Regions from separate parts of the Rhizobium bangladeshense genome, predicted to be linked through region 1. Evidence: riboswitches for the same ligand, from Rfam matches in the RefSeq annotation. Region 1 holds a riboswitch; the other holds the start of a gene.
What was found. Region 1 has a riboswitch for thiamine pyrophosphate ahead of thiC (phosphomethylpyrimidine synthase ThiC). Riboswitches for the same ligand answer to the same signal wherever they lie in the genome.
Positions count from the first base shown of each region.

Region 2: another riboswitch for thiamine pyrophosphate. It lies ahead of thiC (phosphomethylpyrimidine synthase ThiC); the one in region 1 lies ahead of thiC (phosphomethylpyrimidine synthase ThiC).

Region 1 covers NZ_CP071615.1:333,357-338,949, forward strand. The annotation lists gene thiO (glycine oxidase ThiO) at 1-144, opposite strand, end outside; gene thiC (phosphomethylpyrimidine synthase ThiC) at 146-1,972, opposite strand; TPP riboswitch at 2,065-2,196, opposite strand; gene J2J98_RS27540 (hypothetical protein) at 2,410-3,120, opposite strand; partial or broken gene J2J98_RS27550 (IS5/IS1182 family transposase) at 4,064-4,253, shown strand; partial or broken gene J2J98_RS27555 (transposase) at 4,401-4,809, shown strand; partial or broken gene J2J98_RS27560 (IS481 family transposase) at 4,796-4,917, shown strand; gene J2J98_RS27565 (aspartate/glutamate racemase family protein) at 5,266-5,593, shown strand, end outside.
Region 2 covers NZ_CP071617.1:153,529-159,121, forward strand. The annotation lists gene thiO (glycine oxidase ThiO) at 1-601, opposite strand, end outside; gene thiC (phosphomethylpyrimidine synthase ThiC) at 604-2,436, opposite strand; TPP riboswitch at 2,531-2,662, opposite strand; gene J2J98_RS29885 (acetamidase/formamidase family protein) at 2,949-3,863, shown strand; gene J2J98_RS29890 (proline iminopeptidase-family hydrolase) at 3,879-4,781, opposite strand; gene J2J98_RS29895 (helix-turn-helix transcriptional regulator) at 4,851-5,593, opposite strand, start outside.

The DNA.
Region 1 (5,593 bases):
CGCCAGCATTCCGCCCGCGAGCCACGAAGCAGCACGCAGGAAGCCGTCATATGGATCGAGCACGGTGACCTCGGCATCTCTAGCGCGCAGCTCATGCGCCATCGTCAGGCCGGCAACGCCGGCCCCTTTGACAAGAACACGCATCTCATTCGCTCGATTGCTGCAGGATTTCTACCGGCATGTAGAGGTCTCCGCCCTCGCGATAACGCGCTGCCATCGCATCCAGACCTTCCTTCTGTGCTTCGGCGCGGATATCGTGCGAGATGCGCATGGAGCAGAATTTCGGACCGCACATGGAGCAGAAATGCGCCACCTTATGGGCTTCCTTCGGCAGCGTCTCGTCGTGGAAGCTGCGGGCGGTTTCGGGGTCCAGCGAGAGGTTGAACTGATCCTCCCAGCGGAATTCGAAACGGGCGCGGGAGAGCGCGTCGTCGCGCAGTTGCGCGGCCGGATGCCCCTTGGCGAGATCGGCGGCGTGGGCGGCGACCTTGTAGGTGATGACGCCTACCTTCACGTCGTTGCGGTCGGGAAGCCCCAGATGCTCCTTGGGCGTGACGTAGCAGAGCATCGCCGTGCCGAACCAGCCGATCATGGCTGCGCCTATCCCAGAGGTGATGTGATCGTAGCCCGGCGCGATATCGGTCGTCAGCGGCCCGAGCGTGTAGAAAGGCGCCTCGCCGCAGACTTCGAGCTGCTTGTCCATGTTCTCCTTGATCTTGTGCATCGGCACATGGCCGGGGCCCTCGATCATCACCTGGCAGTCTTTCGTCCAGGCGATCTTGGTCAGCTCTCCCAGTGTTTCCAGTTCGGCGAACTGCGCCGCATCATTCGCGTCAGCGATCGAGCCGGGGCGCAGGCCATCGCCGAGCGAGAAGGAGACGTCATAGGCGCGGCAGATGTCGCAGATCTCCTCGAAATGCTCGTAGAGGAAGCTTTCGCGGTGATGATGGAGACACCACTTCGCCATGATCGAACCGCCGCGCGAGACAATGCCGGTCACGCGGTTGGCGGTGAGCGGGATGTAGTGAAGCCGCACGCCGGCATGGATGGTGAAATAGTCGACGCCCTGTTCGGCCTGTTCGATCAGCGTGTCGCGATACACCTCCCAGGTCAGGTTCTCGGCAATGCCCTCGACCTTCTCCAGCGCCTGATAGAGCGGCACGGTACCGATCGGCACCGGCGAATTGCGGATGATCCATTCGCGGATGTTGTGGATGTTACGGCCGGTGGAGAGATCCATGACGGTATCGGCGCCCCAGCGGGCCGCCCAGACCATTTTCTCGACCTCCTCCGCCATCGATGAGGTGACGGCCGAGTTGCCGATATTGGCGTTGATCTTCACCAGAAAATTGCGGCCGATGATCATCGGTTCGGCTTCCGGATGGTTGATGTTGGCGGGGATGATCGCCCGACCCGCCGCCACTTCCTGCCGGACGAATTCCGCCGTCACATGGTTCGGAATTTGGGCGCCGAAACTTTCGCCGCTGCGGACCATGGCTTCGGCCCTCGCTTTGCGGCCGAGATTTTCGCGGATGGCGATGAACTCCATTTCCGGCGTGATGATACCGGCGCGCGCATAGGCGAACTGGGTGACGGCCTTGCCGTCCTTTGCGCGCAGCGGCTGGCGTAGCGCGGGGAATTCGGGCGTCAGCCTTTCGCCGCTGGCAAAGCCGTTGTCTTCGGGACGGACATGACGGCCCTGATAGGCCTCGACGTCGCCGCGGGCGAGAACCCAGTCACGTCGCAGTGAGGGCAGCCCTTGTTCGATGCGGATCTCGGTGCCCTCGATCGTATAGGGGCCGGACGAGTCGTAGACGACAACGGGCGGCTCGCCCGATGTCGGATGCAGGCTGATTTCGCGCATCGGCACGCAAATTTCGGGATGGACGTCCCCCCGAATGTAGATCTTCCTGGATGCCGGCAAGGGGCCGATGGTGACGGATGGGGTGATATTCTTTGCGGCGATATTCATGGTTTGAGGCTCCAAGTTTTCGATTGGAGACCCAGTCCTCAGCCGGAATGATGAAAAGACGCCGGCACGGATTCGACGCGTGAATCCACTGCCTTCGAGCGCTTGCACCGTCCCTACGCCAGTATGAACTGGATCAGGTTCAACGGGTCACTGCGCCACAATCGGCAAAGCCGTATTGTCCAGCAGTATCTCAGCCCCTTGCCGGGACCCCCCTGGTGAATGCGAAAAGGGTAGAGGCTTGCCGAGGGGACTGTCAAGCGACAATCTGCGATGGCTCGGGGTCAGGTTACACACAGGCTATCGTGCGTGTCGCCGCGATTAAGCGATGGACAAGGGCAATCGTCCGGTCGGCACGCTTCCGCAAGACAAGCGCCCTTGTCGCATAGGCAGTCGATTTATTCTGAGTAGTTCGCCAAATCTACCGAGATACAGAAGCGCTATTGAGAAAGCAGGCGCGGAACTGGAAAGTCTAGTACTTTGTCCGTGTAGCTTTCGACCAAGGCGCTAAACGGCGTGCCGTCTCGAAGTTTCAGTACGGCACGATGTTCGAGCAGGAACGGCGGCAGGCTGAGGGAACTTGTTTCATGCGCTGTTAAGCCGTCCATGTCCCAGCCTTCGGATAGAGGGGACCAGAGCAACTTGGCAGACAGGTTTGTGCGAGTGAAATTAAGAGCCTGAACGGCTCTGCCAAACGCGATATCGCTGGTCTTCAAAGCCTGATTCATCTCTGCAGTTAATTTTGCGGGTACATACCAATTTTCGGCTTCCGACAAGACGCGGTCGCCGCAGACCAGGCGGACGCGGCGATAAGCGATCAGCTCACCGGGTCCGACGGTCAGAAGGTCACGGATGTGCTCATCGGCCGGCTTGTCTTGCCCGCCCACACGCTGAGCTACAATCTTAGAACCTTCCGGTGCGAGCTTGTGCGCGGCGCACCAGCGGTCAAGGGTCAACGTAGCACTGGCATTACTCAGGAGATTGGTATTCAAGGTCTGAAGGACCGCAAGCGCTTCCACTCGAGATGCCGGCGTGTTCAGCCACTGAGACCCTATAGACGGTTCTTGCGCGATTGCGACCTGGGTGCCCAGCACGATGGCGGCCGCTGCAAATGCGGCGATACGAATGCATTTCGCAGGACATAATGACATGGAGAATGAAATCCTTTCTGCAGTATAATTGGGCAAGCCTTGCGGGCCAAATATCCTTGATTTTTGCCGATGAGCGAGCGTTGTCAGTGTATATGATAGCGGCAGCAGGATTTGAACTGCGGCTCGCGTGTACCGCACAATGGTCAGTTTCCAAAAGACTTTCTTACCATCTTTCGATGTTCCAACCGTGCTGGTTCGCACCTGTTGAAACTTGTGTGCCCGAGCCGTCCTTTGCTTGTGTCGCATCCATGTCGTCCATAATAACCTCCATCCGCTCGCCGACCTTTTGTTGGAGTTTGAAAGCGTTGGCGACTGAGCCGGCGCTTCCATTTGGGGATTTGGAAACCCGAGAGACGTGGATTTCAAATGAGGAACGTGGCGGCCGGTCCGAATTCTCCCAATTCTATACTCGTGCCTCTCACTTAAAGGTTCAGCGCCTTTGTCTTCGCCCTCGCTTGTTGCGAGATGTTCATAAAGCTGGATCGGATAAAATAGCTCGCAACCGAAAGCAAAATCTAGGAGCCATTGTTGGAAAAAGGTCTTCTTCGTCGACCCGGAGCTCTCCTGCCTCTCGAGTGACAATTGCAGACCAGGCAGCGACACGCCGTCGATGGTTGCCAACTGCAGATGCGAGTAGCCAAGGCGCTTGTCTGATTGCTTTTTCTGATGCATGTCATCGTGCTCCTTGTGCAAGCCTCCCGACCATGATGTTGCCGGCAAGATTTCAGCATTCATAGGAAGCAATATTCCTGCGGTGTGCTATCGTAGCTCCTATCCAGGACAATTCATGAAATACGTCAGCAACGCAACAGATGAGACGGATATATCTTATATTATATCTTTTTTCGTTCGAGACATCGCAAATATCCGTGTGAAAAGTTCGTGAGTGATAGGAAATATTATTTCATATATACCTACATATATTGATTTCACAGCTTTGGGTGGCTGGATGGAATGGCAGGTCTTTAAAGGCCGCGGCAAACGCCCGCTGGTCGAAATGGCAATCGGACGATGCAAGGCTATCATCGGGCGGCGTCTGCGGGCCAGGTCGCCCCTAGTCAGCAGACCGAAGTCGCGATCGACTGCGCCTTTCTCAAGCATCCTTGGCTGCGCGCCCGAAATCCATTCGCCGCACGGCACACACGGCACGATCAGCCGTTTCAAAGATTCGCAAGGACAGCTCGTCGTCGTCGGCGACGCTCGAAGCTCCACAAAACGCTTAAGGTGCCAAGACGAGGAAGCGCCCTTGAGCTCAGGCTGCGCTTGATCCGATGCGCTAGCAAGGGACGCAACGTCATATCGTCGTCGACACGCTTGGACTGATGGTCGGCCTCGTGGTTCACAGCGCCGAGATTCAGGATCGCGATGGTGCACCTGCCGCCCTCAAACCACTCTCAAGCGCTGGCCGTGGCTGAGACATATCTTCGCCGACCGTGGTTATGCCGGACCGAAGCTGAAGGGCGCACTGCAAAAGATCGCAAAGTTCACTCTCCAGATCGACAAGCGGACCGACAAGGCAAAAGGCGTCGAGGTTCTGCCGCGTCGCTGGGTCGTGGAGCGCACCTTCGCGTGGCTTGGCAGATGCCGTCGAAGGATTGGGAAAAGTCCCTCGCTTCAGCCGAAGCATGGATCACTATCGCCCACATCCGCGTCCTGACACGACGTTTGGCAAGATATGGATATCGTTGAAACCTCGTCGAGTCAGGCTCTGAGAGCGCTTTCGAAGCGTTACGGGATCAATCAGAGACCGTCGCCAAGTGGCGGAAGCGGTCCTCGGTTGCGGATCTTCCCACCGGCCACCGCGGCTGATCGTCAGAACGCCGGCACGCTCGATTGATGGCCGCCCCCGAAGCCTGTCACCTGCCGCAGGGCTATAAAACGTGCAGGCGCTCGCCTCGGGACGCGCCCGCCCTCGGACCGCTCGTCCATGATCGCTCCATCAAACTTCCACGGGGCTTGAACTCACTAAGTACATACAGACGGAACAAGGAGACAACGATGATGACTCACATGGCCTTGAGCTGCCGAGATCAACTAAGAGAAGTTCCGTGGTGACTGGAGTGGTAAAGAAAAACTTCGATTGCAGTCGCCCGGGGTGCCCTCATGTCGTACCAAATCTGCTCTGCAGCAAGATGAGATGTTCTGATGTCTGACATAAAGCCGCAAGCAGATGCCCGTCCTCCCCACATAATTGGGTTAAAAAAGCCGCTTGGAGTGGTAGGGGGAATGGGAAGTCTAGCAACTGCGAAATTTCTGCAGGCTTTGGCTCAAAAAAGTGGCGCGGACAGAGATCAAGACCACGTCCCATTTATTACTCTGTCACTTCCAAACATTTCTGATCAATCACACGCAATATCGATCGGTAGCAATGCGCCTTTGGGACAACTTCTGGAACGCGCAAAATGGCTCGAAAACGTTGGATGTGGAGCTATAGCCATCCCCTGCAATACCGCGCATTTTTGGTCTTCTGAAA
Region 2 (5,593 bases), on a different replicon from region 1:
TCGTTTCGACGCACAGCATCTCTCCGCGAACGCCGCGCAATTCGGGCAGGCGGCCGATCTGGGCGGCCCCGGTGCAGTCGATCACACGATCGTAATGGGCAAGGTCGGGGTCACCCGTGACCCCGAATGTGAGATGCATGCGGGCTTCCTCAAGTCCGGCGGCGAGCCCCGAGAGCGCCTGCCGCGGATCGAGATGCGCTTCCTGCCGAAAGAACAATGCCCTGCGGAAGCGGCCGGCGAGATCAGGTTCAAGGGCTGCGATCGCCTGCTCGTCCAGCCACTCCCATCCGCTTGTCCGGCGGCAAAAGCGGTCGAGTTCGCCGGCATCGCGCCCGGCCGCCACGACAAGTGTCCCCCGGCGATTGACAAGGCCGGGCAGCGCTGCCCCCCACCAATCGGCGGCAAGACGACCGAGCGCCAGTACCGGCTCCTCCGCGCTTTCCCTTTCGCACCATGGAGCAAGCATGCCGCCGGCAAAGCCGGAAGCGCCGGCGCCGACCCGGTCGGCTTGCTCAGCGACGCTGACGCGGAAGCCGTGCCGATAGAGCTGCCACGCAACGGTGAGGCCGGCAACGCCGGCCCCCTTGACGAGGATGCGCATCGTCATTCTCCGGAAGGCGGTTTCGCGGCCTCGGCGACGGGCATGTAGAGGTCGCCGCCGTCGCGATACCTGGCGGCCATGGCTTCCAGTCCTTCTTTCTGGGCTTCGGCGCGAATGTCGTGGGAAATACGCATGGAACAGAATTTCGGGCCGCACATCGAGCAGAAATGCGCCACCTTGTGCGCCTCCTTCGGCAAAGTCTCGTCATGGAAGGAACGCGCCGTTTCCGGATCCAGAGACAGGTTGAACTGGTCTTCCCAGCGGAATTCGAAGCGTGCCCGCGACAGCGCGTCGTCGCGGATGCGGGCGGCCGGATGGCCCTTGGCAAGATCGGCGGCATGAGCGGCGATCTTGTAGGTGATGACGCCGGTCTTGACGTCGCTGCGATCCGGCAGCCCCAGATGCTCCTTCGGCGTGACGTAGCAGAGCATGGCTGTGCCGAACCACCCGATCATCGCGGCTCCGATGCCGGAGGTAATATGATCATAGCCAGGTGCGATGTCGGTGGTCAGGGGTCCGAGCGTATAGAAGGGAGCCTCGCCGCAAACCTTGAGCTGCTTATCCATATTCTCCTTGATCTTGTGCATCGGCACGTGGCCGGGACCTTCGATCATCACCTGGCAATCCCTGGCCCAGGCGATTTTGGTCAGTTCGCCGAGGGTTTCGAGCTCGGCAAATTGCGCTGCGTCATTGGCATCGGCGATCGAGCCAGGGCGAAGGCCGTCTCCAAGCGAGAAGGAGACGTCGTAGGCGCGGCAGATCTCGCAGATTTCCTCGAAATGCTCGTAGAGAAAGCTCTCCTTGTGATGATGCAGACACCACTTGGCCATGATAGAGCCGCCGCGTGAGACGATGCCGGTGACACGATTGACGGTGAGCGGGATATAGGCAAGCCGCACGCCCGCATGAATGGTGAAATAGTCGACGCCCTGCTCGGCCTGTTCGATCAGCGTATCGCGATAGACCTCCCAGCTGAGATCCTCGGCAATGCCGTTCACCTTTTCAAGCGCCTGATAGAGCGGCACCGTTCCGATCGGAACCGGCGAATTGCGAATGATCCATTCCCGGATATTGTGAATGTTGCGGCCGGTGGAAAGGTCCATCACCGTGTCGGCGCCCCAGCGGATCGCCCAGACCATCTTTTCCACCTCCTCCGCCATCGACGAGGTGACGGCCGAGTTGCCGATATTGGCATTGATCTTCACCAGGAAATTACGGCCGATGATCATCGGTTCGGACTCTGGGTGGTTGATGTTGGCCGGAATGATCGCCCGGCCCGCCGCGACTTCCCGCCGGACGAATTCGGGCGTGACGAAATCGGGAATATCAGCACCAAAGCTCTCGCCGTCGCGGGTCAGCGCCTCCTTCGCGGCCTGCCGGCCGAGGTTTTCGCGGATCGCGATGAACTCCATTTCCGGCGTGACGATGCCGGCACGCGCATAGGCGAGCTGGGTGACGGCGCGGCCCGTCTTTGCCTTGAGCGGTGTGTTGCGAATGGGGAATTCCGGCGTCAGCCGCTCGCCTGCGGCAAAACCATTGTCTTCAGGCTTCACCAGCCGGCCTTCATAGGCTTCGACATCGCCACGCGCCTTGATCCAGTTTTCGCGCAAACGCGGCAGCCCGGCGTCGATCGAGACCGTATGTTGCGGGTCAGTATAGGGACCGGAGGAATCGTAGACCGTGACCGGTGGTTCGCCCGAGGTCGGGTGAAGGCTGATTTCCCGCATAGGCACGCGAAGATCCGGATAGAGTGTTCCGGGCTTTACGACCTTGCTCGAGGCCGGAAGCGGGCCGGTGGTGACCACGGGAGTAAGCTTGGGTGCGGCAATATTCATGGGTGAGGCTCCAAGGTTTGACGTTTGGAGACCCAGTTCCAGTGTTGGAATGATGGAAAGACGCCTCAAGCGACAAAGCGAAATCCGCCTGACAGCCGCAGCGTCCGCACCGTCCCTACGCCAGTATGAACTGGATCAGGTTCAACGGGTCACTGCGCCACAATCGGCAAAGCCGTATTGTTCAGCAGAATCTCAGCCCCTTGCCGGGACACCCCTGGTGAATGCGCGGCATCAAAGACCGGAGCGGCCCCGATGTCAAGAAGGCCTCTCCTTATCCGTTCCGGTGCAATGGTTTGAATTTGACCACGATGGAAAAAGAAGGAGGCAGCCTGAAGGGAAATCCCTCTGGCGTTTCATGAGCATAGCAGTGCGGGGCCCAGCCGCGCGCTTCGCTGCGGAGGTTGATGGAGGCCCCGTGCCAGGCAGGATTGGCACCCCGAGATCTCTGGTCTAGTGTTGAGTTCTCTGCGGGCATTCAGCAGCAGCCGGTACGTTGAACAAACGGGATTCTCATGACCACGCATCGCTTCATTCCGACGATCTTCCATAATGTCATCGGTTCCCTGCCGGTGGCGCTCCGTATCGCGAGTGGCGATACCGTGGTCACGGAAACGCTCGACGCCATCGGCTATGACAAGGACGGCATCAGGCGGGCATCTGGTCCGAACCCGATGAACGGCCCAATTTTCGTGGAGGGTGCGGAGGCCGGTGATGCGCTGAAGGTAGATATCATCAGCATGACGCCAACCAGGGGCACTGGTTTTACCCGAAGCATCGTCGCGGCCAATGTTGTCGACCCTGAAACGGTTCGCGGCCTTCCGCCGCGCGATACCGCTCTCTGGACCATCGACCGCGAAGCATTGACCGTCCGGCTGTCGGAGCCGGTCGCGGGTCTCGAGAATTTCGTTCTGCCCCTCGCGCCGATGATCGGCTGTTTCGGGGTCGCGCCCGCCCTCGCCCAGGCGATATCGACCGCGACCAGTGGCGAATATGGCGGCAACATGGACTATCGCCTGTTCGGCCCCGGCACCACGGTTCGCTTCCCAATATCGGCGCCGGGCGCCCTGTTCTTTTTGGGCGACTGCCATGCCGTGCAGGGAGATGGCGAGATTGTCGGCACCGGCATCGAGACCAGTTTCGAGGTCACGGTGCGGCTGACGGTGGAAAAGAAGTCTGGGCTGGTCTGGCCGCGCGGAGAAACCGCTGAAGACATCTTCACGATCGGCAATGCCCGGCCCCTCGATCAGGCGCTTCAGCATGCGACGAGTGAAATGCTGAACTGGCTGGCGTCCGATTATGGTCTGGACAGGACGGCTGCAAGCCATCTGCTGGGCCAGGTAGTGCGTTACGATGTCGGCAACGTCTTCGATCCGGCCTATACGATGGCTTGCCGGGTCGCGAAGAAATGGCTGGCCGGCCGATCGTGACGACCGGTCCATGCTTCAGTCGTGCCGCGACAGGAAGCGGGAAACGGTCGCCATGCACAGCGGCCTTTCCTCGACATGCGGCATATGGCTGGAATTTTCGAAGAGCACCCACTCGCAGCCGGGGACGCGATCGAGATAGGGCCTGACGACCAGGGGCGTCGCCTCGTCATATTTGCCCGAGATCAGCAGCGTCGGTGCTTCGATGCGATCGAGCCGGTCTTCGATCGTCCAATCCTTCATCGTTCCGATGACGTGGAATTCCGTCGGGCCGTTCATGTTGCGATAGACGGTGTTGTCTTCGTCCATGATGGCAAAGGTGCGCGCCACCTCGGGCGGCCATGGCGCCACGCGGCAGACATGGCGATCATAGAAGACGCGGGAGGCGGCGATATAGTCCGGATCGGTGAGGCTTCCGGCGTGTTCGTGCTTCAGCAGCGTGTCCTGCACCTCCTTCGGCAATTCCTGCCGCAGCCGGTTGGCCTCGGCAACCCAGGTGTGCATGTTGGCCGGCGAATTGGCGATAACCAGGGCTTTCAAACCCTGCGGCCGGCGCACCGCATGTTCGGCGCCGAGCATGCCGCCCCAGGACTGGCCCAGAAAGGCGTAACGATGCTGGATGCCGAGGTGGGCCAGCAGTTCGTCCAGCTCTTCGAGGAAGAGACCGACCGTCCAGAAATCCGGGCCCTTGTCAGGAAGGCGGGTGGAATTGCCGTTGCCGAGCTGGTCGTAATGGATGACCGGCCGGCCGTCGAGGGCGGCGATGTCCTTGAAGGAATCGACGTAATCATGCGTGCAGCCGGGCCCTCCATGCGCAACGACGAGAGGCAGCTTGTCGCTTTTCAGGGAGCCGGTCACGCGGTACCAGGTGCGATAATCGCGAAAGGGCAGATAGGCTTCACTTGTCGCGACTTCGGCCACCGGCATCTCCATTTCTCGGAAGTTTGGAGACCATAACGCGGCGGCGGCGGCGAAGGCAGCTATCACAAGTTATAGGTTGGGCAATGACCGTTCACGCTCTTCGAGAAGGCGGTAATGGGTCGCGCGCACGACGGCCTGCGTACGATTGCGGGCGCCGAGCTTCTTGGCCGCCGCGTTGAGATGCATGACCACGGTGGGAACGGAGCGGCCGATGATGCGCGAGATTTCCTTGGCGGAATAGCCTTCCGCAGAATGGCGCAGGCATTCGCGCTCCCGCTCGGTCAGGCGGATGGTGCCGACGGTCCTCGCCCGTGTGTCGAAAAGCGAATAAGCGGTCTCATGAAAGATATGGGCAAGCAGATTGAAGTCGGCGATAGCGCTCAACGCATGCCGTTCGAAATCGCGGCCCCCGCGGAAACGGATGCCGGTGACCGTGGCATAATCGCCCCCCGGCATATGCACCGGCACGGTCACGCCGGTCGACATGTCGCGTTCGCGGAGATAGCGGGTCACCGGCGCGGTGTCGTCGCTCATAAAGCGATTGATCAGCGTGTCGGCATCAGTGTCGTAATTCCAGAAGAAGGGCGCGCTGCTGCGTAGCGCCACCTGCTGGACCGGGTCGATGCGGAAATAACCGCGATCGAACCAGTAGTCGTGCATGTCGTCGGCGATGTTCCTGAGCTTCAGCAGCGACGGAATCATGATCGCGCCGTCAATATCATAGGGCACCGGCGTATAATCATAGATGAGGGCCTCGAAGCCGAGCTGCTTCATTGCCTCGAAGGCCTCGTCGATCCGGCCGTCCAGCGTTT